Regions from separate parts of the Colwellia sp. BRX10-1 genome, predicted to be linked through region 4. Evidence: predicted binding sites of a transcription regulator. Region 4 holds the regulator's gene; each other region holds the start of a gene.
The links. The regulator sigma-54, encoded in region 4, starts transcription at its own class of promoters, with help from an activator protein. The targets are predictions, from matches to a motif close to GTTGGCACGNNNNTNGNNT.
Positions count from the first base shown of each region.

Region 1: H4J75_RS07940 (flagella assembly protein FlgT) is a predicted target of sigma-54. The motif match lies at 3,601-3,619, and genes of this name have one in related genera.
Region 2: H4J75_RS16735 (DUF2726 domain-containing protein) is a predicted target of sigma-54. The motif match lies at 1,364-1,382, and genes of this name have one in related genera.
Region 3: flgA (flagellar basal body P-ring formation chaperone FlgA) is a predicted target of sigma-54. The motif match lies at 1,967-1,985, and genes of this name have one in related genera.

Region 1 covers NZ_JACGWC010000007.1:14,894-20,306, reverse strand. The annotation lists gene H4J75_RS07950 (ArsJ-associated glyceraldehyde-3-phosphate dehydrogenase) at 1-951, shown strand, start outside; gene arsJ (organoarsenical effux MFS transporter ArsJ) at 1,082-2,323, shown strand; gene H4J75_RS07940 (flagella assembly protein FlgT) at 2,394-3,557, opposite strand; gene H4J75_RS07935 (FlgO family outer membrane protein) at 3,753-4,409, shown strand; gene H4J75_RS07930 (LPP20 family lipoprotein) at 4,446-4,916, shown strand; gene H4J75_RS07925 (TonB-dependent receptor) at 4,934-5,413, opposite strand, start outside.
Region 2 covers NZ_JACGWC010000027.1:21,138-26,550, forward strand. The annotation lists gene H4J75_RS16735 (DUF2726 domain-containing protein) at 637-1,311, opposite strand; gene H4J75_RS16740 (dUTP diphosphatase) at 1,564-2,193, opposite strand; gene H4J75_RS16745 (hypothetical protein) at 2,282-2,851, opposite strand; gene H4J75_RS16750 (hypothetical protein) at 2,994-4,298, opposite strand; gene H4J75_RS16755 (outer membrane lipoprotein-sorting protein) at 4,415-5,206, opposite strand; gene H4J75_RS16760 (RND family transporter) at 5,216-5,413, opposite strand, start outside.
Region 3 covers NZ_JACGWC010000001.1:143,415-148,827, forward strand. The annotation lists gene flgB (flagellar basal body rod protein FlgB) at 1-22, opposite strand, end outside; gene H4J75_RS00650 (protein-glutamate O-methyltransferase CheR) at 93-926, opposite strand; gene H4J75_RS00655 (chemotaxis protein) at 992-1,939, opposite strand; gene flgA (flagellar basal body P-ring formation chaperone FlgA) at 2,123-2,815, shown strand; gene flgM (flagellar biosynthesis anti-sigma factor FlgM) at 2,890-3,204, shown strand; gene flgN (flagellar export chaperone FlgN) at 3,242-3,670, shown strand; gene H4J75_RS00675 (TIGR03545 family protein) at 3,852-5,413, opposite strand, start outside.
Region 4 covers NZ_JACGWC010000001.1:443,035-448,447, forward strand. The annotation lists gene H4J75_RS01965 (calcium/sodium antiporter) at 1-108, shown strand, start outside; gene H4J75_RS01970 (KpsF/GutQ family sugar-phosphate isomerase) at 152-1,117, shown strand; gene kdsC (3-deoxy-manno-octulosonate-8-phosphatase KdsC) at 1,119-1,664, shown strand; gene lptC (LPS export ABC transporter periplasmic protein LptC) at 1,661-2,227, shown strand; gene lptA (lipopolysaccharide transport periplasmic protein LptA) at 2,208-2,750, shown strand; gene lptB (LPS export ABC transporter ATP-binding protein) at 2,747-3,478, shown strand; gene H4J75_RS01995 (RNA polymerase factor sigma-54) at 3,558-5,066, shown strand; gene hpf (ribosome hibernation promoting factor) at 5,090-5,377, shown strand.

The sequences.
Region 1 (5,413 bases), on a different contig from region 4:
GAAATAGAGTTTATTCAAATTAATGATCCCGCAGGTGATGCTAAAACATTAGCACACTTACTGAATTTTGACTCTATTCATGGTCGTTGGAAATTTGATGCACAAGTCGACAATAACCAAATGATCGTCTGTGATGAAGATGGTGAACATCACATTAATATTAGTCATAATTTAACCATAGCTGAAACTGACTGGTCACAATGTGATGTTGTTGTAGAAGCTTCTGGAGTGATGAAAACGACCAAACTATTAAGCGCTTATTTAGCACAAGGTGTTAAACGGGTTATGGTTACAGCACCCGTAAAAGAAGAGGGCGCCTTAAATATTGTCATGGGCGTTAATCATCATCTTTATAACAAAGCACAGCATAAAATTGTCACTGCTGCTTCTTGTACCACTAATTGTTTAGCGCCAGTGGTTAAAGTTCTCCAAGACAGTGTTGGCATAAAACACGGCAGTATGACGACTATCCATGATATTACCAATACGCAAACTATCCTTGATGCGCCTCATAAAGATTTACGTCGAGCGCGAGCTTGTGGCCAAAGTTTAATTCCAACGACTACCGGGTCTGCAACCGCTATTACCCATATTTTTCCTGAGCTAAAGGGAAAATTAAATGGTCATGCCGTGCGAGTTCCGTTAGCGAATGCCTCAATTACTGACTGTGTATTTGAGCTAAATAGAGCCGTAACAGTTGAAGAAATTAATCAATTGATGTCTACGGCGGCACAAGGAGACCTAAAAGATATACTTGGCTATGAAGAGCGTCCTTTGGTCTCTGTTGATTATAAAACGGATCCACGTTCATGTATTGTTGATGCGCTATCAACCATGGTTGTTAATGACACCCAATTGAAAATGTATTTGTGGTATGACAACGAATGGGGTTATGCCAATCGAGCTGCAGAGTTAATGTTGTTAGTTGGACGATCTGATATTAAGGACTAGTCTTTGAGAATATCGACATAGACTGCGTTTTTAAACGAATAATATCTTGGCGTTACGCTAATGTTTAATACTCTTGATTATTTATTAGCATACGCCAACATCAATCGAAAATACCATCATTGGTACCTTTATGTTAAACAAAATAACTGCACTGCCTAGTGCGGTAAAACAGTACCTATTAATTACCGCTAACTATTGGTTTTTCACCTTAACCGATGGTGCTTTGCGTATGCTGGTATTATTACATTTTCATCATCTAGGTTATTCCCCGCTTGCCATTGCGATGTTATTTCTATTTTATGAAGTTTTTGGTGTGATAACCAACCTAGTTGGCGGGTGGTTAGGAGCAAAAATTGGTGTGAATAAAACCATGAATATTGGTCTGTTCAGTCAAGTTTTTGCTTTATTAATGCTAACAGTTCCTGAACAATACTTAACCGTTATCTGGGTTATGTTGGCACAGGCGCTGTCGGGTATAGCTAAAGATCTTAATAAGATGAGCGCTAAAAGCAGTATTAAAACGTTGGTACCAACGAGCAATAACAACCAAGATCACGCTGTTCTTTTCCGTTGGGTTGCTTATCTTACAGGATCAAAAAACGCCTTAAAGGGTATCGGTTTTTTCCTAGGTGCCTGGTTACTAAGTACCGTGGGATTTTCAGTAGCCATGCTAATAATGGCGAGTGTGCTAGCGATTGTTTTTGTGCTTAGTCTGTTATTATTGCAAGGTGATTTAGGTAAGGCAAAGCACAAAGTTAAATTTAAAGAGATATTCTCAAATCACTCATCATTAAATTATTTGGCGGGCGCGCGCTTATTTTTATTTGCTGCTAGGGATATTTGGTTTGTTGTCGGATTACCGATATATTTGGTCAGTAATTTAGGTTGGCAACATACTAATGTTGGGATATTTATGGCGTTATGGATTATCGCTTATGGTATTGTTCAAGGCTCAACACCTAAATTTTTTATTAAAAATAACCAACATAATATCAAGGGTCATTTGTTATTTACTTGGGGGATGATTTTATCCGGTGTTACCTTGTTGTTAGCACTGTTGATGTTTTATGCGACCAAGCTCAACATCAGTACTGAAATCATTATTATTGCAGGCTTATTTATTTTTGGGGCTGTTTTTGCTATTAATTCTGCGCTACATAGCTATGTGATTGTAGCCATGGCGAAAGAAGATGGCGTTTCTATGGATGTTGGCTTTTATTATATGGCTAATGCCCTGGGAAGGTTATTAGGGACTGTTATGTCAGGTGTTATTTATCAATTTACTAACTTAATTACCTGTTTAATCATTTCCGCTTTGTTTGCTGGACTTTCAGCCTTATTGATTAAACGTATTAGTCTGTCAAACGAATAAGGCGCAAAACAGTGACAATGTTAACGTTAACAGCATGCTGGTAACGTTAACATTCTATATAGCGATGAAGTTAGTAACGCACCGCTAAATCATTTAATTGGATGTTACCCAATAATTGCCCGTCAGTAGTCATTGCCTGTGCGCTTTGCTGAGACACTTGGGTTATTTTTACTGTGTAAGGGCTAACGTTAAAACCTGCATAGGTTTTTCCTGAGTCAGTAATGATATTATTTAAGTGTAATAGAGAAAACTCATCACCAACTTTTACGCCATGCCTTTTACCTAAATTAATCGTTAACGAATTACCAGCTATTTGCACTACCTTGCCACGAGTAGGTTGACACATCATATTTTCGTCGATATCAATGATCATATCCCCTAACACTTTTTCAATGGCCATTCCGTATTGGCTTTGCCAGAATACTTCGCTATGAACATCAACTTGCTGACGTTTGCCAAATTCCCATGGTGCAGAACTACGGTACTGCTTAGTGAAGACAGATTCACCATTAGTACCGTTGTAAATATATAGGCTGACATTAAACTGACGGTTAAAAACATCTTCTTGCCAGAACTGCCAACCGTTGGTTGAGGCTTGTGCAAAGCTAATGTCATTAATTTCAGAATACATGACATACTGAGTATCGCTGATATTAGCTAACGACATGGTGAGATTTTTTATTGCTTCAACTTGTAAGCTGTTATTTAATCTTGAGAACTGAGACTTCTCTTTTAATAACAATCTGGTGTCTAGATAAATACCTTGGTTGTTAATTTTATAAGCAAGTTTAGCCATCAATTTATTATCAAGAGCATAAATTTTACCGATACTCGCTTGCTCTCTATGCATTAAGTTACTACGGGTAATTAATAAAGACTTTCGATAATCAGAAGAGAAGCACTGTTTACTTTGTGGGAAGATGTCAGCACGAATGGTTACGGTGACCAAATTGCCCTCATAATTTTCATCAACCAGCTCAAAAGAGTTTACGGTACCGCTGGCGCGAATATTTATTTCATTTTGTGTCAATAATCCGTTAACCGTTTTTTGCACACTCGATACGGAAGCTCCGGCAACGAGTAAGGCTTTTTTTAATGCATTCTCTATGGCTAATGTTTTTGCTCGTTCGGCATTGCCCTGCATTATTACTGACTTTCCCTGAGCTTCATACCACTGGGCATCAGCAGAATGAGTGATAAAAAATAAAAGTAGAGCTGATATAAATAAGCGCATATGAAGTCCGTCAGTAAAAAAGGTTTAATATCTACTGTCGAATATGCAGTTTCTATGCCCACTTATTTTAATACGCAAGTAACTTTATAGATTGGCGCGATTTGTGCTTTATTTATATTAGAAACTATTTGATGTCGTTTATCGATATTACTGCAAAACTGATTATTCGCTTTCAGAGCGATCAAGGGGAGCTCAATGAAAAAGTGGCTTATTCCATTATTTATTCCAACGTTGATGTCGTGTTCATCAATGAATATGATGAGTGATGAAGATAATTTTTATAAATCAAAGCAAGAAGTACGAGGTGAAATTGACAGTTTCAATCTACCTCGACATGCGATAGCAGATGTTGTTAAAGGGCTTACTTATCAGATGCTTGAAAGCAGCTCTTTTGTAAACCCTAAAACACCTATCGCGGTAGCTTCTTTTGTCGAATTAGAAAACCTTGAGTCAACTAATTGGCTGGGTAATCAAATATCAGAGAACTTTGTTCATGAATTACAGCGCCATGGTTTAGTTGTTATTGATTTTAAAACGACGGGACATATTCGTGTCACTGCTCAAGGTGATTATGTTTTTAGTCGCGACTGGAAAGAGCTGCCAGAGCGGCAGATTATTGACTATGTTGTAACCGGTACCATGATGGAACAAGAAAATGGTGTGATGATTAATGCTCGGATGATTGGTATGCAATCACGTGTTGTTGTTGCCACGGCACAATCTTTTATCCCAAGCTGGGTAATTGGTGAACAGATTAATCAAGATGAAAGTGTTCGGATAAAAGATGGATTAATCATTCGAAACAGCGTTATGTTAGCAGAAGACGAACGTTCAATTAAAATTGTTAATTAGTTTTTTATATTGATGTAGGACTAACTTTTGGTATTTATGATGAAAAAAATTATTCTTAATATATTAACCGCTGGTAGTTTAGCTTTGTTACTTGCCAGCTGTTCTAGTGTTTATGACAAACACGTACAATGGCAAAGTGTTAAGCCTGAAACCTTCCCTGTGTTACATGCTATTGGCCAAGCGCCGATAAGTTTGCAAAACTCACAACATGAAACGCAGCGTATGTTGATGGCGATTAATGCCTCAAAGCTTGCCGCTTATGCAGAACTTGCAGAACAAGTTTATGGGCAAAAGATAAATGGTGAAATGACCATGTCACAACTGATAATGGGTAAAAATGAAGTGTCAGCGTCAGTTCAAGGTGTCATCCGCGCAGCTAAAGTGATTAAAAGCTATCCTGTTGGCGACAGTTACACCACAGAGTTAAGTTTAGACTTTGAAGATGTTTATAATATTTATTTAGCTTCTTCACCCAAACGTGAAATTAAAGCGGTTACCTATTATTAAGTGTTAACAGCACACCCTTAAAAATCATATTGCAGACTTGCATAAAAATATGCGCCGTTAAAACCGAAAGGAGCTGATCGGCGTGAATATTTGAATACACCTGTGCTATCAACAATGATATTACCTTGTTGATCTTCAATTGTGCCTCCTCGAGAGTTTCCTATACGATTTTTGTCAGGCATAACATCAAATAAATTATGACTACCCACAGTGACCGCAAGATTTTTTGACATTTGATGGCTAACGCTAATATCAGTTAATAGCTCTGCGCCATAAGTTTGTTTACCACCATCGGTTATTGTATATTTACCATAGTGATTGAACAATATATTGATGGTCCAGTGCTGGTTTTTATAAAGGGTGTTTACACTTATTTTATTGCGTGGTTGCCACTCTTCAATGATAGAAATATCTTGCTGTGAAAAAATTTCTTCAACGCTAATGGTATGCAGTGTGCTGTGATCAGGTGTAAATAACTTGGTTACCTCTGTATTGGT
Region 2 (5,413 bases), on a different contig from region 4:
ATGTCGTATATTTATGTTCAGGATGAACGGTATAGCGCGGTGCTGTGACTACATGGATGTAGGAAGTAGAGTAACGCAGGAGCAGTTACCGAGATGGCAAAGAGCGTATATGTTCAGGATGACCTTTCTCAGACATCCTGTCTTTCTAGGCATTAGTGCATCCTTGCACGTCAACGGTATAACGCGGTGCTGTGACTACATGGATGTAGGAAGTAGAGTAACGCAGGAGCAGTTACCGAGATGGCAAAGAGCGTATATGTTCAGGATGGCCTTTCTCAGACATCCTGTCTTTCTAGGCATTAGTTCATCCTTGCACGTCAACGGTATAACGCGGTGCTGTGATTACATGGATGTAGGAAGTAGAGTAACGCAGGAGCAGTTACCGAGATGGCAAAGAGCGTATATGTTCAGGATGGCCTTTCTCAGACACCCTGTCTTTCTATGTATGAGTTCAATAGGCACAAGATTATACGTCAACGATATATTACGATCACATTGCCACTCTCAGCCTTTATGTAGCCTTTATGGCATTAAAAACTGCCAAGCACGGTAATTATATCTAAGGGAAAACAAAAAAGTCAGCGAGTTAAATCGCTGACTTTTTATTTTAATAATGAGTTGATTTTATTGTAGAGTTTAATGAGGTAATGCGGCTACTTGCGGTGCAGGGATACGTTGCGACATAGCATTGCCTGTTGATGAGCCTAATTGCGCACGAGCGGCAATAGGAGACAAAGCGCCAACTTCTTCTCTATTTCTATTGGGTCGAGGTTTTAGCATGGGAGCAGGAATAATTTTTCCTTTAATTTTTGGCTCTGGTGGTCTGTTTCCTAAAAGTCGACTGTAAATACAAGCGCGGATCTCGTCAACGGTATAATTAGTTTTCACTTTAATACGAATATGAGGAATTGAAGATGCTTCTAATGCGCCGCTGACAAACCAGTCTTTTTTGATTTTATAGCCTTTACCTTGGGTATCAACTAAATCAATAACGCCACATAGCTTCATACTCTCACGATCACAAATAGCAAAGTCTAAGTATTTACTTTCGGCATTCGCTGATGCTGTTTGGCTTGCTCTGTTCGACACACCATGACGAATAGTGACAATATCAGCAAGTTTTACTCGATTAATAATACGGTATTTACCACCAAGGGCTTGTTCGAGCAAATTCTGAAAATTCTTCTCTGCTGGCGTAAAAAGACTTTGCTTTTTATCAAATGGAAAAGGAAAACTATTGTCGTTTAAGCGGCTAGCTAACAAAGCGACAATAACAATTAGGCTGATCATGGCAAAGAGAATTAATTCCATACACTGCTCCGGCGGTTCAAATTCTTGACGGTCTTCTTAATAACTGTTGAATAAGCAGAATTTGTGCCACAGATCATAATTTTGCTAGATTCTTTTAATAACCGTTAATTAAGGAGAATTTATGCCATAGATCTTAATATAAAAGGGGTGTATTAATGACCGTTCGGAAAGGAGAATTTATTCTATATATTTTAAGCTAAAAGACTCTAGTTATTATTTATCTAGAGTCTTCATTAGGTTTTGAGCGAATAATTATGCTGGGTATTTTGCCTCAAGTGCTGCATAAAGTTGTTGCTGAAAATCACTTGCACTGGCATCTAAGGTATTAACTAAATTAGCTAATACTTCATTGTCTTCTTCGCCATGCCAAACTTTGATATATGTCCCTTCTTTATAACCGTGGTCTTGACGGAAAAAATTCAAGGTGTTTTTGCCAACATATTGACGAAATAATTCATCTAGGTCCATATTCATCAAACGCATACAATCAGCTAAGGCAATCGCATCAAAACTTTTGTTAGTAACGGCGGCTGACGCTAGGTTTTCAAGGGCAATTTTAAAATCTTTTTCGCCTGAGCTTTCAGTGAGTTCTGTTGCTAAGGTGTCAGTAATACTTGTAACGGTTTCGCCTGTCATTAAACGTAAGCTTAATCCAAAATGAAAAATATCAACCAACTCCAGTTGCACTTGCGCAATATCTATTTCTTGATGTTTCCACCATTTCCATCCGTGATGGTCTAACATTTCAGCACACTCAACCCAAATGGCGCGATACCACTCATAACCATTTTCTTGCCAGGTATCACTAACACGAGTATTCATCGCGTCTTGCATGGTTAGCATTTGTTTTATTTGATTTTGTGCTGCTGAATTTGCGCTCATTTTTTTCTCTATTATTTGTAAATATCTATGGGGACTATTTTGCCGTAGAGAAAAGAAAGAAACAAGCAAACAAACGATGGTAATTTAATTAAAAAACTACCGCTAACTCAATACCGCTAAAGGCATAGTTTTTTGCTTGCCAGTTATAACCACTTATTTCACGAAAACGAACAAATGCTGTAACTTTTATTTGCTCAATCATCATCGAACTACCAATCCCTATATAGCCATCTGAATCGTTGTCATTGTAATGATGGTCAAAGTTATCATTTTCGAAATCTGTACTATAGCCCTTATTTCTATGTGAATAGTCATCGTCACTTCGATCATTAAAGGCAAGCTCAAGCAGATCAACGCCAAATTCAGCATAAAGACTAAAGTTAGAAAAATAACCTATTTTTATACCGCCTTCCCATGCAATAAAACCATGTTGATAATCAAAGGTATCGGTAACCCTTGCATAGCCTATTGAGCTATTAACCGAGAAACCTAAATAACTATTAAGTTTACGATGAATTACCTCTACGCCAACACTTGAATAATAGTCACTGTCGTTAGTTGCATGCTTAATAGAAATAATATAATCATTAGATTGCATTGCGTAACTATTCAAAGAAAACAAAATGTTAAAACAGATGACGATAATAATTTTGTTCATAATAAGCTCAGCAGAAGATTTACAGCCATTCTCATCTTATTACGGGTAAGTTTCAGTGATCTAATTGTTAGGATATGCTGAAAAACTGTAAGTTATTGTCAGATTAATTCTGTAGACATTGAGCCTTTAGTGCTGGCGTCATTTAAAAGTGGGCTTTTACTCTAAGCCAAGCATTGCTGTTTTGTTGATGTTGACCAAAAAAAGTATACTTTTCTTCACCCCAAAATAAATTCGCCCCAGCCGAGAATAACCACTTATCGCTATAGCGATAAGTAATTGAAGGTTTAAGATAACCATCCTTGTCTGTGGGAGAATAAAAGTTAAAAACGCTATAAATTAATTTTTGCTGCAATGTTCTGTAGGTTAAGCGAACGGTTAATAATTGACGGTTTTCATCGACTTCTGTTGCTGGCGTAGCAGAATGGCTAATAAATTGCTGATAATGTTTGGTTTGCTCAACATAGAACTGAACGCTAGCGGTCAGGTTTTTAATTACTTCTCTTTCAAACGCCACTAAAAACCTATTTTGACCATTAGCAATAAAAGGGTTAGTGCCGTTATTATCCTCAATACTGTTATAACTTGCATATTCAGCATTAAATAATCCGCCGGCTAATGACAATCGAACACTGGCTCCCCAAGCATTCATTTCTGGAAAATAAGCTTGTGGTGGCTGACTGTTATCTTCTGTAATACCTACGGGAGTTGGCCAAAAACCTTTATAACCATACAGCGCATATTCCACGCCATTATTGTTAGTCGCAAGGCGCGCTGAAAATTGTGCTTTATTGGTTTCTTTTACCCTAAAATTATCAGCGGGTGCAACAATGGCTTGTGCTTGCGGTGAATAAAAAGAAAAACGTTCGCCAGTGATGTAAACATCAGGGGTGAACTCAGGAGTCCAAGTGAGATCAAGTGAATAGTGACCAATATACCAAGTACCTTTCGCACTATCTGAAGGCGCTTTTAGATATTGGTCATCACGTCCTGAGAAGAATGATTGCCAGTTTTTTGCAAACAAGTCGTTAAGGAAAATATAATCACCGGTACCCCATGTCAGAATTTGCCGACCTAACTTAACATCTGTTTTATCAGAGGGGCTAAAACGGATATTTAATTCGCGTGTTTGCAAAAAAGTATCTTTTAATACATCGTCATAAATTAACTCTGCTTTTGAAACCAGCTCAAAAGATTCATGACTGTAATCAAGATTAACGCGTGTGGTGATTTCACTTAATGATGCGTTTGACTCAACAATATTATCCTGTAATAAATAGCCATAACCGGCTTCAACAAAACCTGAAAACTTCCAAGGTGAAACTGCTGCTTCGCTCCACTCATCACCCCAATTATCTGTTTCGTTTGCGAGAACATTAGCGGCAAAACTTGCGCTAACGACACAGAGGCTGGTCACTAGAAAAAAGAAATTTTTTACTGATTTTTGCACAATAATTTTGTCCATTTTTTGTTAAGCGATATAAAGACTCATAATAATCACGATACTGAATTAATTTCAGCAGTTAAAACGGGTCAGGATGAGCTCATACGATCACCCTTAGCTTATTAATCTAACCACTCTTTCGGTGGGTTACGTAAACTGCGCTCAGAAAAAATATCATTGGGTAAGCCAACATTATATTTAACATTTCTAAATTGCATTTCAGTATAGCTACCATCGGAGTGTTGAGTTATTTTTGAATGCATAACCGTGGTAAAACCATCAATAACTTCAGTTTTTAATACTTGCAGAGAACGTGATTTTTTACCTTGGCTGTCATAAAAGTCAACTTGCATCGGTAAAAAAGTGTTTTTATCAACACTGACAATATAATGATCAAATTCAACACTGTTTAGATCTTTAGGCTGAGCCTTGATCGTATAAAAGTTGTTATCAGTTTTTAACAGGGTAAAGTTATCTTCTGCGGGGTTTCTGCCTGAAACATCCTCATAAAAAAAATGTGCGCCAACAAAAGAAGTACGCTTATCACCGGCTGAAATACGTTTTACTAAATCTAGTGCTGGCAAGTACAACCAGCGGTCGTCATCGCTTGTGACTTTTTTAACTACACGAAATACCGTACCTTGGACATCGGTGGGGCGAGAGAAGAACACTAAAATGTCTTGGTTACCTAAATCGGTTTGGTCTTTACGCAAGATGGTAAATTGTCGCATCTGCTTATTGCCCTGCGCATCAACAATAATCATACGTGCTTGGGCACTTCCATCATCAGCAGAATAATATGAGGCTAAATTTGCCTTAGTAATAATTTTATTAGCATCGGTTAGATCGCCAGCATGGCCAACAAAACTTGAAAGGGAGCAGACCAGTATCAATAGTTTTGATAAATATTTCATCTTTATATCCTATAGTTGTTCAGTTTTTAGGTTTTGCTTACCAGCAAAAAGGGTCATTAATGCCGGCAATAGCACTAAAGTAACTAACGCCGATAGCGCCATAATACTCGCCAGGAAAAAACCAACGGTAATATAAGGCATTAATGGTGAAAGTAATAATGGGGTAAAACCAACCGCAATAACTATTGCATTGCGTGAAATTGCTCG
Region 3 (5,413 bases), 300 kb from region 4:
CTTTTTCAAAAGTGATAGCCATAGTGTTACCTCCAAATCAATGAAGATAACTATACAATTTCTATGCCAACGGGGAGTTTAGTGGGGGGATATTAAGTCTTTTTTTGATAAATGATACCAGGATTACAGCGAACCATATCAAAGTTTTGGTTTAAACCCGTTAAGGATTCCGAGGCGCCAAGAAAGAGATAGCCGTTAGGATTTAGCACGCCTTCAATTTGAGATATTATTTGCTTTTTAATTTCTGGTGCGAAGTAAATCAATACGTTACGACAAAATACAATATCAAACTTACCCATTAAACTATAACTATTTAGGAGATTTAGTTGCCTAAAGCTAACCATTTTCTTAACCGAGTCTTTGACTTTTGACATACCTTTATCGCCATTTTCAAAAAACATTCTTTTGCGTTCGGCTGATAAACCTCGTGACAAAGCTAAATTGTCATAATGGCCATACTTACAATGCTCAAGCATAGTATTGGAGATATCAGTGCCAATAATTTGAACACCCCCCGAAAACGCAGCAGGATTACTTTGCTTAAATTCTTGAACTGCCATCGCAATAGAATAAGGTTCTTGACCTGAAGAACTTGCCGCTGACCAAATTTTTAAAGGCGTTCTTTGATTTTTAAACTCAGGAAGTAAGCGTTTTTTCAATAGTTCAAAGGGGTACTCATCGCGAAACCACAAGGTTTCGTTGGTCGTCATGGCATCGATAACTGCGGCGCGTAACTGCCTTTCAATTGGACTGAGAGTACGAGTGACTAAATCACCTAATGTGGTAACATCAAATTTAGCCATTAAAGGGGCTAAACGGCTTTTTACTAGGTATTGTTTATTTTCACCTAAGACGATGCCACATTGTTTCTCTAGGAAGACTCTAAACTGATGATAACTGCTATCATCAAGCTGTCGGATTGACACTTCGATATTCCGCCTTAAATTATTATTATCATTTATTAACGATAGAATACGCTAAAAATAATGGGTTAATTAGCATTATTTGCTAGTTCATCTTTCTTTAACCATTTTTTTACTGCTGTGGCTAACTCATCAGGATGAAACTTTGGAATAAAATCTTCTGCACCAACTTTAGCAACCATGGCATTATTAAAAACACCACTTAGCGAAGTATGTAAAATAACCGGCATGGCTTTCAATCGATCATTATTTTTAATCTCAGCGGTTAAGGTGTAACCGTCCATTTCAGGCATTTCTATATCAGAGATAAGTAAAGCCACTTTTTCGGTAATTGATGTATGACACTCGGCTTCTATAGCAAGTAATTGATCTAAAGCGTCTTGGCCATTTTTAGCTAACAACATTGTTAAGCCTAATGGCTCTAGAGCTCTTCTCACCTGATTTCGAGCTACGGTTGAATCATCCGCGATCATAATTACCCGTTCGCCAAGACTAACTCCGACACTCGCATCAACAACACCTTCACTGAGTTCTGTTGAAATAGGACTAATTTCATTTAAAATTTTCTCTACATCTAAAATAGAGACCATTTTTTTGTCTATTTCTGTAACCGCCGTTAAATAGCTTGATTTGCCAGCACCTTCTGGAGGGGGCATGATATCTTTCCAGCTTAACGTGACGATTCTCTCAACACCGCCAACTAAAAAGCCCTGCACACTGCGATTATATTCTGCAATAATGACAAAGGAATTTTCATCTGGCACTATTTCTGGGCCACCTGTCGATTTGCTCAAATCGATCACTGAAATGGTTTGGCCACGAATATGGGCAACACCTTTAATAAAAGGGTCTTGTCCTGGCAGTAAGGTTAAGCGCGGACAAGGCATAACTTCACGTACTTTAAAAACATTAATACCAAAACGTTGTGGTCCGATTAAACGAAAAAGTAATAATTCAAGCCTATTCTGTCCAACCAACTGAGTGCGTTGATTTACTGAGTCTAAAATTCCTGCCATACAAACCTCATTTTACTTAATTCACAAAAAGGCACACTTCTTGATTGTGCTTACAGATACATATTGAACGTTCAATTTTTTGACGTTTAGTGCGTATTCGTCTGTTTTTAATTATTGTTAAACTATACATAAATTAAGCATAGACGAGTATTTTAATTTCCCTAGCAAATAGTTGACAAATTTATGAGCATATTCAAGATATTTATCATTCTTTCGCTAATCTCAGCGCTTTTTTCAAATCTAGCCTTTGCCCAAACGATGGACAGACAGCAACTTCAAGATTTTGTTACCCAATTTATAAAAAATAACACGCCATTGCCAAAGCAAGGAAAGATAAACGTTTCAGTCTCTACTTTAGATCCCAGAATTATTATTCAACCTTGTTTAACACCTTTAATCGCAAATATACCTGAAAATCATAATGGTAGAAACGTAAATGTTAAAATAAATTGCGACGACCCATCGTCTTGGTATCTTTATATTCCTGCAAAAATTCAAGTGGTCATACCGGTAGTTGTTGCAAAAAGTATCATTAGTAAGGGCAGTAGAGTTGATAGTTCAAATGTCACCATTGAATATCGCGATAAATATAGAATTCGTGGTGAGAGCTTAGATGATACCAGAATCGTTATTGGTACCCGAGCTAAAAGAAAGTTGAGGGCGGGTGTGATTCTAACTAAAAAAAATATTTGTTTTGTTTGCAAAGGCAGCCATGTCACGCTTATTGCGCAATCGAATACCTTGACAATAAAAACCTCCGGCATAGCCCTTGAAGACGGGGGGCTTGGCGAGCAAATAGCGGTTGAAAATGAAGGCAGTGGTAGAACGGTAACAGGGCGAGTATCGGCTATCAACGAAGTGATAATTAATTTATAATAATGGTTAAGTTATTAGGCTGCTTGCCGATAACAAGATAGTGAATATCAACCCGTTATCTATAGGATAGTATTATGGCTATAAATATCAATAACTTGTCAAACAACAGTCAGGTAAAGCAAAAGCTTGATCAACAAGTACAAGTCAAACAGCAAGCCACACAAAATGCAGCAAGTAGTGAACAAGGAAGATCTGTAGGTAAAGATTCAGTCTCTTTAACACCACAAGCTCAACAGTTAAATGAGTTACAAAAGAAAGCGAATGACGCACCAGCCGTTGATCAGAAAAAAATCGATCAACTCAAAAAAGCCATTGCAAATGGTGAGTATAAAGTTGATCCTGAAAAGCTTGCTGCCAGTATAGCAAATTTCGAATTTAAACTAGGCTAACAGTTTACTGTTAACCTAATCACAGGAGTTACACCTGATGACAGCGTTAGCAGCAGAGCAATTAATTGCTCAACAGTTACATAACCTACAGCAGCTTGAAGAGCTGCTCAGCGTTGAAAAAGAAGTCTTACAAAAACAAAGCCCACAAGCATTAACTGCCGTTACCGAGCAAAAAGAGGCTTTGCTAAAAGCCATACAGCAACTTGATGAACAAAACGCTCAAAATATTATTTTGAAAAACGAAGTTAAATCAGGTATTCATCAGCAAGAGATTGCTGAAATTGAAGCTATTTTACTGCGTTGTAAAGACAAAAATCAGGTTAACGGTCAAATCATACAGCAATCTTCACTTGCCGCTGAACGCATGAAAAACTCCTTGCTTGAGAATCATAACCGCTCATCAATGACCTACAATAGTAAGGGCAAGAAAAGTGGTGGCCTTAGCAGTTTAGGCATTAAAGCTTAGTAAAAACAACACGCTAATTAACAACAAAAAGCCTCAACTTAACAATAAGCTGAGGCTTTTTTTACAGAAAAAACTAAAACGACTTTATTAAACGAGTTTAGCTTGGCCGCTCAGCTCCCCCCTTGGCAGCTACGATAGCTGAGCGTAAACTTGTCATTAATGATGAGTAAGCTAAGCAAGCCTAACCAAATAGTTTCCCTAGTTTTTCTTTTGCTTTATCTTTGAGCTTATCTTTTTGTTTATCTTCAAACTCTTTCTTTTTCGCTGCGACGATATCTGAGTTAATCAGCTCATCTAATGCTTTATCGCTATCTCCAATCAGTGCTTCAACATCCATTAGAGACTCGGCTTCCTTATTACTTCCCCCTAAAGCTTGAGTAAGCTTAGTGTTTAACCCTGCTTTAATGTCAGATTTGAAGCTTGTTAATTTAGTTGATACTTGCTGCACCATTGAATCTTTTAATTGGTTATCAAGTGGTGATGAGATAGATAACGTCGGAGCCGTTATTTTACCTTTTGCAGCTATGGTTAACGCCAACGACTTAAGAGACTGAACTGTGTCAATAAAGAGTGTACTTAACTTCGAAGTGCCAGCACCACTATATTGAGTATTAGCTAGGTTAAGTTTATTTTCACTGTCAATTTGGTCATCAATGAATGAAAAAGACCCCTTACCTGATAATAAACCACTGTTAAGATCTAAAGTAAAAGCACTTGATTTTTGTAGTGAAACATCTTTTAAGGTGACATCGGCAAGTTGCCACTGCCCCTTACCTGTTAAAACATCTTGCTTATCTAGTGAGAAAGCTAACCCTAAGGTTAATTTCCCCGAGCCCTGTACATTGTCACTTTTAACGTTAATAACACTGTTATTACCTCGTACCCAGTGCTGATGTGTCAATTCTTTGCCGCTAATTGCAAATTCACCTTGTGGCAATATTAAAGAAAAATTTGCTTGTTCGATAAGTACGTCGGGCAAAGGTGTTTCATCATTAAACTGCACATAACGACCTTGATCACTTGCTACTGGTGCTTCTTTGTCGACTTTTGAAGATTTAATTAGCGGTGCTATATTTCGATAAACAGTATCAGCATAACCAAAGTATTCTCTTGCTTGCTCACCAAACAACAAGTGAGCAAAATCAGCACCATCGACACTGTCAAGTTGGTACTTGCTCTCAATGTTTTTCCAATCCGCGCTTGGCGCATCTTTTAAAGCTTTAGTCTGTTCGCTTAATAATGTTTTTGAAGCGCTAACTTGCTGCTTTGCTTTGTTCATGACCACTTGATCAGCTTCGAACTTCGTTTTTAGCGCAGTAAAATCTTTATTAAGCTTTTCAAGATCGGCTAAACTTTCTATCTTAATATTAGCGAGTTGCTCTACTTGCTTTTTATAGTCTGCTAACGCGTCTTTAGTCGGAAGTGTTTCATAAGCAGCTTGCAGCTTTTTCTTTTCGATTTGATAACTTTGCTCTAAAGCTTTGCCACGTTTGACCGTTAGCAAATCACTATTATTGAGTAAATCTTCAGCTTTAGGTAGGCTAACATCAAGTTTAGGTAACATTGAATCACCTACACCGTCACTGCCATTTTCAGTATCATCACCAAGCCTATAGACTTCACCTACAGACTGCCTAGGCTGATCGATTCTTAACTCAGCAACGTTTAACTCGCTAATATATAACTTACCAAATAAATATTGCCAAACATCGACACCGGCTGAGGCTTGTGAAAAACTCACCA
Region 4 (5,413 bases):
TTTACTCGTCGTGCCGGAAAGTTTTGCATTGGCCGCTTAAAAGGTTTGTTATTAATAGGCGCTTTTATCGCTTATCAAGCGCTACTTTTTAGTCAAATAAAGCAATAACAAACACTATAATAGCAATTTACAAAATAAAAACGGGCTAATAATGAACGATTTCAAACAACTAGCGTTAGACGTTATTCACATAGAACAACAGGCTATTGCAGAGTTAGCCCAGTACATTGATGAGAACTTTGAATATGCCTGTCAGTTAATGTTTAACTGTAAAGGTAGGGTTATTATTGCTGGCATGGGCAAGTCAGGCCATATCGGTGGCAAGATTGCTGCAACGCTGGCGAGCACCGGCACACCTTCTTTTTTTGTTCACCCTGGTGAAGCAAGTCACGGTGATTTAGGTATGATAACCGGTGATGACGTCGTGTTAACTATTTCGCACTCGGGCGAAACCAGTGAAGTGTTAGCAATAGTGCCAGTCATAAAACGTATTGGCGCTAAACTTATTGCGATGACGGGGAATCCAGCCTCAACCTTAGCAAAACTAGGCGATACCCATGTCTGTGTTGCTGTTTCACAAGAGGCTTGTCCACTAGGATTAGCGCCAACATCAAGTACCACAGCAACCCTAGTAATGGGTGATGCACTCGCTGTTGCCTTATTAAATGCTCGCGGCTTTACCGCTGACGACTTCGCACTCTCTCATCCCGGTGGTAGTTTAGGAAAACGCCTATTACTGCGTCTTAGTGATATAATGCATAGTGGTGAGCGCTTACCAACTGTAAATGCTAATGCTAAAATTAAGGATGCGTTGGTTGAAGTATCATTAAAAGGTTTGGGGATGACGGCGGTAGTCGACGAGAGTGGTCAATTACAAGGCTTATTCACTGACGGAGATTTACGTCGTATTCTTGATGAACGTATTGATATACATCTCGATACTATTGCATCTGTGATGACAAAAAATCCCACTGTGGCTCATCAAGATATGCTAGCCGCCGAAGGCTTAAAAATCATGGAAGACAAAAAAATTAATGGTTTAATTATTGTTAATGACAATAATATACCTATTGGCGCAATGAATATGCACGACTTACTAAAATCAGGTCTTATCTAATATGCAAACACTCTATGGCGAAATTACTGACACAGCATTCAATACCATGAAAACAATAAAGCTGCTGATATGTGATATTGATGGCGTTTTTTCTGATGGCCGTATTTATTTGGGTAACGATGGTGAAGAATTAAAAGCTTTTCACACTAAAGATGGCTACGGCATAAAAGCATTAGGCGCCAGCGGTGTCGATGTAGCGGTGATCACCGGGAGAACATCAAATATTGTCGCAACACGTATGTCAGCCTTAAATGTTAAATATATAGTGCAAGGTGAAGAAAATAAATTACCCGCCTTGAAAACGATGGCTAAGCAATTAAAGTTATCCCTCGAGGAAATTGCTTATATTGGTGATGATATGCCTGATTATGAGTGTATCAAAGCCGTAGGCTTGGGTATTGCTGTTCAAGATGCCCACCCAAGTATTTTATCTATCGCAAATTACACCACTTTTAACCATGGCGGTTTTGGTGCTGTTCGAGAAATATGCGATTTAATCATGCTTAGCCAAAACACCTTAGCAAATGCTTCGGGTGCGAGTATATGAATCGACTTTATAGTTTAACCTTGTTGTTTTTTCTAATTGCGGGAGGCGTTTACGGTATAATTGAATGGAGAAATTCCTCAGCACCACAATTACAAGCGATTGATAAGACGCTGACCCCTGATTTTATTGCCGAAAATTTACACAGTAATGTTTATAAACATCAAGGAAGTTTAGCTTATGTTGTTGATGCCCATCGTATGGAACATTACCCTGAGTTAAGTATTACCAACTTTGAGTTTCCTCAATACACACTTCATCCCAAAAATGATGCGCCCGCATGGAAAATATCTGCCAATGAAGGCATATTATACAATAACAACCGGGTAAAATTAGCAAAGCATGTCCGCCTGTTAGCAACAGATCCCGATAGCTTATTACAAGAAGTTCAAGGAAAATACTTTGAACTTGATCTAAAAACTAACATCATAAGTTCAGAACAAGAAATTAAAATTATCGGTAAAGGATTTACCATCGATGGTAAAGGTTTAATTGTCGACTTAAACACCAACCAAATGACACTAACTAAACATGTGAAATCAATTTATGAAATTGTTAAAAAATAGCCTACTGTGCTTATTGTTATCAACTCCGCTATTTTCGTCAGCTTTCGCTGAAAAATTTGATATAAAACAAAAGATTGAAATTAACGCTTCAAGACAAGCCGTTGATCTTAAAAATAAAATATTCAGCTATATTGATAACGTGGTGATCACTCAAGGTTCATTAGTTATACGTGCTGATTTAGTACAAGTGCTGACTCAATCTGGCAGTGAAGAAAAAACCTATATCGCTAAAGGGAAGCCAGCAACCTTTAAACAAACCTTAGCCGATGGTACTCCTCTTAGCTTACAAGCAGACGAAATAAGATATGAGCCCGCAAATAATTTAGTGATAATTTCAGGAAATGCGTTATTACAGCAAGAAGGTAGTGAGGTTAGTGGCAGTAGAATTACTTACAATATTGCCACTCAGTATGTTAATGCTGAAAGTAAATCTAACGAACGCACTAAAACGATTTTTCAGCCGAAAGAAAAAATTAAAGCGACAACCACAGACGCGAAAACTCAGGAAAAAATTAATTTATGAGCACTAGCACCCTAATGGCAAAAGGCCTTGCCAAAGCCTATAAAGGCAGAAAAGTGGTTAAAAATGTCAGTATGCAAGTTTCAGCAGGACAAATAGTCGGTTTACTGGGCCCAAATGGTGCCGGAAAAACAACTTCTTTTTATATGATTGTGGGTTTAGTTGAAAGTGATAGTGGCGATATTATCTTAAATGACGAAAACCTGACGTTAGCGCCTATGCATGAGCGTGCGAGAAAAGGCATCGGATATTTACCACAAGAAGCCTCTATTTTTCGAAAACTCAGTGTTTACGACAATATTATGGCTATTTTACAAACACGAAAAGAATTATCAGATGCTGAACGCGAAGAGAAATTAGAACATCTTGTTGAAGAATTCAACATAGGTCATATCAAAGATAATTTAGGCATGAGCTTATCTGGTGGTGAACGCCGCCGAGTAGAAATTGCTCGCGCATTAGCTGCTGAACCAAAATTTATTTTATTAGATGAACCTTTTGCTGGTGTTGACCCAATTTCAGTAGGTGATATTAAAAAAATTATTCTACACTTAAAAGAACGTGGCATTGGTGTGTTGATCACTGATCACAATGTACGTGAAACTCTCGATGTATGTGAACATGCGTATATTGTTAGTCATGGTGAACTTATTGCAGAAGGTACTGCAGATCAAATTCTTGCAAATCAACACGTAAGAGATGTATACCTTGGTGAACAATTCACGCTATAGTAGTCAGTAAATGAATAGTATCTTCGTATGAAAAAAACGAAAATATCCCATTAAAAATAATAGGAAGTTAATGACCTAAATGCGCCCTACTCTACAACTCCGCATAGGACAACAATTAACCATGACGCCACAGTTGCAGCAAGCAATCAAATTGCTGCAACTGTCTACGTTAGAGCTTCAACAAGAAATTCAGGAAGCCTTAGAAAGTAATCCATTATTAGAAATGGATGAGTCTTCAAATAATCCCGAAGATAAAAGTACTGACAACCTTGAAGAAGCTCACACTGCCGGTACTGGTGACGTTAAAGAAGCCCCTGCTTCTGATGGTAGCGAAGACGCTACGCCTACCATTGATGAAATCACCACCACTGAAGCCATGGACAAGAACGATATCCCTGAAGAATTAAACATGGATACCACTTGGGATGATAACTACACGGCTGGTGCAGCAAGTTCAAGCTCAGGCCCAGCTTCAGAAGATTATACTTACCAAGGCGAGACTCAAGACTCCATTCAAGATCATTTGCGCTGGCAAATGGAATTAAGCCCTTTTACCGAAACAGACCGCGCTATAGCGACAGCAATTATTGATGCTGTTGATGACGCCGGTTACTTAACGGTATCTAGTGAAGACATTTTAGAAAGTGTTGCCATTGAAGGAGTAGAGCTTGATGAAATTGAGGTGGTACTAAAACGTATTAACCTCTTTGATCCTGTCGGTGTCGCTGCTCGTTCTATTTCAGAATGTTTAATCATTCAACTTAATCAATTTGACCCCGCTACACCTTGGTTAGCAGAAAGTAAGTTAGTTTTGCGTGACCATATTAATCTACTGGGTAGCCGAGACTATCGTACATTAATGCGTAAAACTCGACTGAAAGAAGAGCAACTGCGCGAAGTGGTGCGCCTTATTCAATCACTTGATCCTAGACCAGGCGATAGTGTGATGAAGAGTGACGATCAGTATGTTATTCCTGATGTTTCTGTTGAAAAGAAAAATGGCCGTTGGGTGGTCGAATTAAATCCTGATACTGCGCCAAAACTTTCGGTGAATCAGCAATATGCTTCGATGTCACGTTCGATGAAGTCGACAGCTGACACACAATTTATTCGCTCAAATTTACAAGAAGCTAAATGGTTTATTAAAAGCTTAGAAAGCCGTAATGATACCTTATTAAAAGTGTCAAACTGTATTGTGCAACGTCAAATTGGCTTTTTTGAACATGGTAATGAAGCCATGCGTCCAATGGTTTTAAATGATATTGCCGAAGCTGTCGATATGCATGAATCAACCATTTCACGAGTGACGACACAAAAGTATATGCATACGCCACGTGGAATTTTCGAACTGAAGTTTTTCTTCTCAAGCCATGTTGGCACCGAAAGCGGTGGCGAATGTTCATCAACAGCTATTCGTGCATTAATCAAAAAATTTGTTGCTGCCGAAATCCCAGCAAAACCACTTAGTGATAGTAAAATGGCTGATTTATTAGCCGATCAAGGGATAAATGTAGCTCGACGTACCATAGCAAAATATCGAGAGTCACTTTCTATTCCACCTTCTAACCAACGAAAAAGTTTACTTTAACGAAAAGATGAGGAATTAAGCTTATGCAAATTAATCTTTCTGGCCACCATGTTGACATTACCGAAGCTTTACGAGAAAACGTCACGACTAAGATGGCAAAATTAAGCCGACATTTTGATCATATCAATAATGTTCATGTTGTTCTCACCGTTGAAAAATCAAATCAAATTGCTGAAGCGACTGTTCACGTTAGTGGCTCTGATTTACATGCAAAAGCTGAAAATGCTGACATGTATGCCTCTATTGATAGTCTTGTTGTTAAGCTTGACCGGCAAATATTGAAGTACAAAGGTAAAACGAATCAGCATTAATGCTGTTTATCGCCTGTTCACTCACCAAAGAATCTA